One region of the Paenibacillus sp. KN14-4R genome, then DNA from elsewhere that is predicted to be linked to it. Evidence: predicted binding sites of a transcription regulator. Region 1 holds the regulator's gene; the other holds the start of a gene.

The links. The regulator Rex, encoded in region 1, represses fermentation and respiration genes when NADH is low (regulators of the CRP and FNR family bind a similar motif). The targets are predictions, from matches to a motif close to TTGTGAAATATTTCACAA.
Region 2: a site for Rex is predicted at 1,170-1,187, ahead of ACSBOP_RS16910 (formate/nitrite transporter family protein). Genes of this name have one in related genera too.

Annotation. Positions count from the first base shown of each region.
Region 1 is NZ_CP197466.1:2,795,926-2,798,136, forward strand. Features, by position in the region: gene ACSBOP_RS13550 (anion permease) at 1-596, shown strand, start outside; gene ACSBOP_RS13555 (redox-sensing transcriptional repressor Rex) at 675-1,298, opposite strand; gene dinG (ATP-dependent DNA helicase DinG) at 1,298-2,211, opposite strand, start outside.
Region 2 is NZ_CP197466.1:3,454,284-3,456,494, reverse strand. Features, by position in the region: gene ACSBOP_RS16915 (MGDG synthase family glycosyltransferase) at 1-232, shown strand, start outside; gene ACSBOP_RS16910 (formate/nitrite transporter family protein) at 304-1,083, opposite strand; gene ACSBOP_RS16905 (Ig-like domain-containing protein) at 1,301-2,211, shown strand, end outside.

The DNA.
Region 1 (2,211 bases):
TGATTCTACTTTTATCACCAATTATTGCCTTTGTAGCAGGTTACATTATTATGACCTTACTCAAATACATCATTATTTGGACAGGCAATGCATCGCGTACACGTATGAATCGTGTGTTTCGCACTTTTCAGATTATTTCCGCAGGTTTATTGTCATTCTCGCACGGCGGAAACGATGCACAAAAAGCAATGGGTATTATCGTGTTTGGTCTAGTGTCAACAGGCTATGCAACCGATTTGGAAGTTCCGCTATGGGTTAAAATCGGAGCAGGACTTGCAATCGGTCTAGGTACATCCATTGGTGGTTGGAGAATTATCAAAACGGTTTCCAACAAGCTGATCAAGATTGAACCGATTAACGGATTTGCTTCTGACTTAACATCATTTGCTGTTATTCAGACTTCAACATTATTAAATATGCCACTATCCACAACACAAGTCATTACATCGTCTATCATCGGAACGGGGAGTGTTATCCGATTCCATGAAGTGAAGTGGGCAACCGTTATCAAGATGATTATGACATGGCTCATTACCATCCCGATCTCAATGATATTCGCGTTTATTATATACAAAATCATGTTCGGTTGGTTATAACTCATACAAAAGCCCCTCAATCGTTCCTACCCGGAACAATTTGAGGGGCTTTTTTTATTCACTTGTACTTTAGCATCCTTAATCCAAGAAATACGCCAAGCTCTGTAATTCCGTTGTAAAGTCTGCATTGTGTACCCGGATGTGGGATGGAACCTTAATATTAATCGGTGCAAAATTTAATATGGCGTCAATACCTGCATCTACAAACATATTGGCAACATTTTGCGCTTCATGTGAAGGAACTGTAATAATTCCAATTCGAATATCGTTCTCTTTAACTGATGAATCAAGCGCTTCCATCGGCTCTACAGGTAAATTGTTAATGTTGCTACCTACTTTATCAGCAGATGCATCGAATACAGCTACAATTTTCATTGTATCTTTAAGGAACGCATTATAATTGCAAAGAGCGCGGCCTAAGTTACCTGCCCCTACAAGTGCGACTGCAATGTGACGATCTAACTTCAAGATCTGACGAATTTTTTCAATTAAAAAGAGAACATCATAGCCGATCCCTTTTTTTCCAAATTCCCCAAAATAAGCTAAATCCTTGCGGATTTGCGCAGGGTTCAAATCAAGCTTTTGTCCTAAATCATGGGATGAAACTGTCAATACATTATTTTTCGCCAATTCATTCAGAAAACGCAAGTAAATCGGAAGTCTGCGTACAACAGCATCAGATATTTTCAATACTGATTTCATTAGATATTTTCTCCCATCCATTGTTGAATTCTCGGCACAATCTGGGACGTAGACATCGACTCAATTTTAGGACCAGGCAAAGAATACAGGAAGTTTTTTCCATACTGCGTGTCGATAACTCGTGTGTCATAAATGATTACGACTCCCTTATCACTGGAAGTTCGTATCAATCGACCAAAACCTTGTTTGAAACGAATGACAGCCTGCGGCACAGAAAATTTCATAAACGGATTTTTATTTTGCTTCTTCAAGTTTTCGCATTTTGCCTCTACCACTGGATGACTAGGGGGTTGGAACGGCAGTCTAACGATCGCTAAACAGGTTAACGCATCGCCAGGAATGTCAACTCCTTCCCAGAATGAGCTTGTACCGAGTAGAACATTTGCTTTGCCTTCTTGAAACAGACGTGTGAGCTTACTGCGGTTACCACTGTCAACTCCTTGACCAAGGACACCGATACCGTGAGGCTTAAGCAACTCTTTTAATTCACCGTGCACTTGCTTTAACATTCGATTCGATGTAAACAAAACAAGCATACGCCCTTGAGTTGCAAGCGCGACTTCGGCTAACGAGTGAACGAGCTTCTCAGTAAACAGAACTTCTCCTGCTCGGCCCTTAATAGCTGGAAAATCACGTGGAACACAGACAAGCGCTTGTTGGCGATATTGAAAGGGTGAAGGCAGTTGAACAGACTTCAACACATCCTCCTCCACATCAGGAGAAAATCCCAGCTGCTCACTAACATATTGAAAAGACTTATCAACTGTTAACGTTGCAGAAGTCATAACAATACTTTCTTTCTTCTCAAAAAGATTTTCTTGTAACAGCTTGCTCACATCAGTTGGTACACAATTCAAAAGAACGGAACTTTTTTTAGCAAACAAGCCCGCTTCTAACCAGTATACCGAATTTT
Region 2 (2,211 bases), 660 kb from region 1:
CTTACTCGAATCGGGTGCAGCCATGCAGGCTGAGTCCTTAGATGATTTGATCAGTAAGCTTTCCCAGCTGTTCCATAACCCTATGATGCTTCAAGCGATGCGACTTCGTCTGTCGCAGCTCTATGAGCCGCTGTCTAGCACGGATATCGCAGATATTGTGTTTGGGGTTGAAGCAACCAATACCCACCACTATCCAGATCGATTATCCGGGAATGTTACTTATGTGATGTAGCTAAAGAGAATCAGAAAAAGCCAGCTAAGAGTGATATGATACGCTCTCTTAACTGGCTTCTTTTCTTATGTCTACTTTGCTAAACCTTTCCGCAAATAGGCCACATAATAAATCATCGCCACGAAGATTGAACCACCGACAGCATTACCAAGGAAAACAGGAACGAAGTTCGTCAAGTAGTCCATCCATGTGTAGGAGCCAGCAAAAATCGCTGCGGGGATAAGGAACATATTGGCCACAACGTGCTGGAAGCCAATGGCAACGAAAGCCATTGTGGGGAACCAAATACCCGCAATTTTACCGACAACATCATTGGAACTGTAAGCAAGCCATACAGCTAGGGCCACTAGCCAGTTACAACCGATACCTGAGATGAATGCTTGAAAAAAGGAATCGTGTATTTTATGTCCAGCAAGATCAATGGTTCTCTCCAGAAAGACACCGGTTTCCGTTAATCCAAGTACGTGTCCAAAGAAATAAGCAACGAATAGAGCACCAAGAAAATTACTTAGAGTAATCCAGAACCAGTTCTTCATCACTTGAAAGCCACTGATTTTGCGTGCGTACCAAGCCAGTGGAACGGCCATCATGTTTCCAGTTAGTAATTCACCGCCTGCAATTACAACAAGAATAAGACCGACTGGGAATACAGCTGCACTTAAGAAAGTAGTAAGACCGCTTAACTCAGGAGGCATGCCTGCGGATACGCGGATAGCTAGTAAAAATCCGATGGAGATGAAAGCTCCAGCCGCAAAGCCAAGGGCAAGCATACTTGGTATACTCATTTTTGCTTTTGCTAGGCCAGTTTCAACTGTATTTTCTGCAATTTGTGTTGGTTTATAATAGGACAAGGTCGTTCACTCCTTATAATCGTTCTTGGATAAGATTACTTATCAGAATATAACCTCTTTATTATATGAAGTTTGTCCAGTATTTCAAGTGATTTTTTTCACAACAAGAAACATGAATACGGAAGAAATTTGCCATTGAAATTTTGTCGTAACTTGCCGATATAAGATGAAGGTGTACTTTTCATCTAATCTAATAAATACACGAGGAGTGTGAGGCATGCGAGTTTCAATTATCCGCAGATGGTTGGTGGCGGCGGTAGCGATTTTAATGATTTTAACAGCTCCGTTATCTGTGGTACAAGCTGCAGAAACAGACGATGATGTTTTATCTGTAACACTTAATCCAAACACGAAACAGACGATGTACGTAGGTGAGACTAACCTAAATTTCAATCTAAAAGCAGACATGAAGACGGGTTCACCTAAGGATGTGACAGATGTCGCGATTTGGTCTACGTCAAATTCATCAATCCTTACTGTTGATAAAGGTAAAGTAGCCGCTAAGGGTAAAGGGACGGCAACAGTTACCGGACTATATAGGGGGAAATCAAGTAGTGTAGAAGTAACTGTACATAAATATGGATCTTTGGAACTAATTGCAGCTGAAAAGCTATTAAAGCTGGGAACCAAAGATATCAAATTTACGGCAGAAGCGAAGTACGATAAAGACGATACCAGAGAACTGACAGCTGGTGATACGAATGATGTAACGAAGGAAGTTACTTGGAAATCCTCAGATGATAATGTGGTTACAATCAAGCAGGGTGAATTAGCTCTTCATTCAGCGGGTAAAGCCAAGATTACGATCTCATACTTAGGTATGACAGATTCCGTAGATATTGAAGTCATTTCTCCTTATAAGGATATCGAGATTATTAAAGATGGCAGTGCCATTAAGAATCTTGAATTCATGATGGGAGATAAATCAGCTCAACTTCTTGCGCAAGCTACAATCGTGGATGCGGCTAAGAAAGATAGCGATGTGTTTCAGAATATTACAGCCGATGCGATTTGGACTTCTTCCACTCCATCCGTTGTTACGGTTGAAAAAGGTCTTGTAAAGCCAATTGCACCTGGTAGTGCGAAATTGACAGTTACATATCTAGGAAAAACGGCAGATGTGAACGT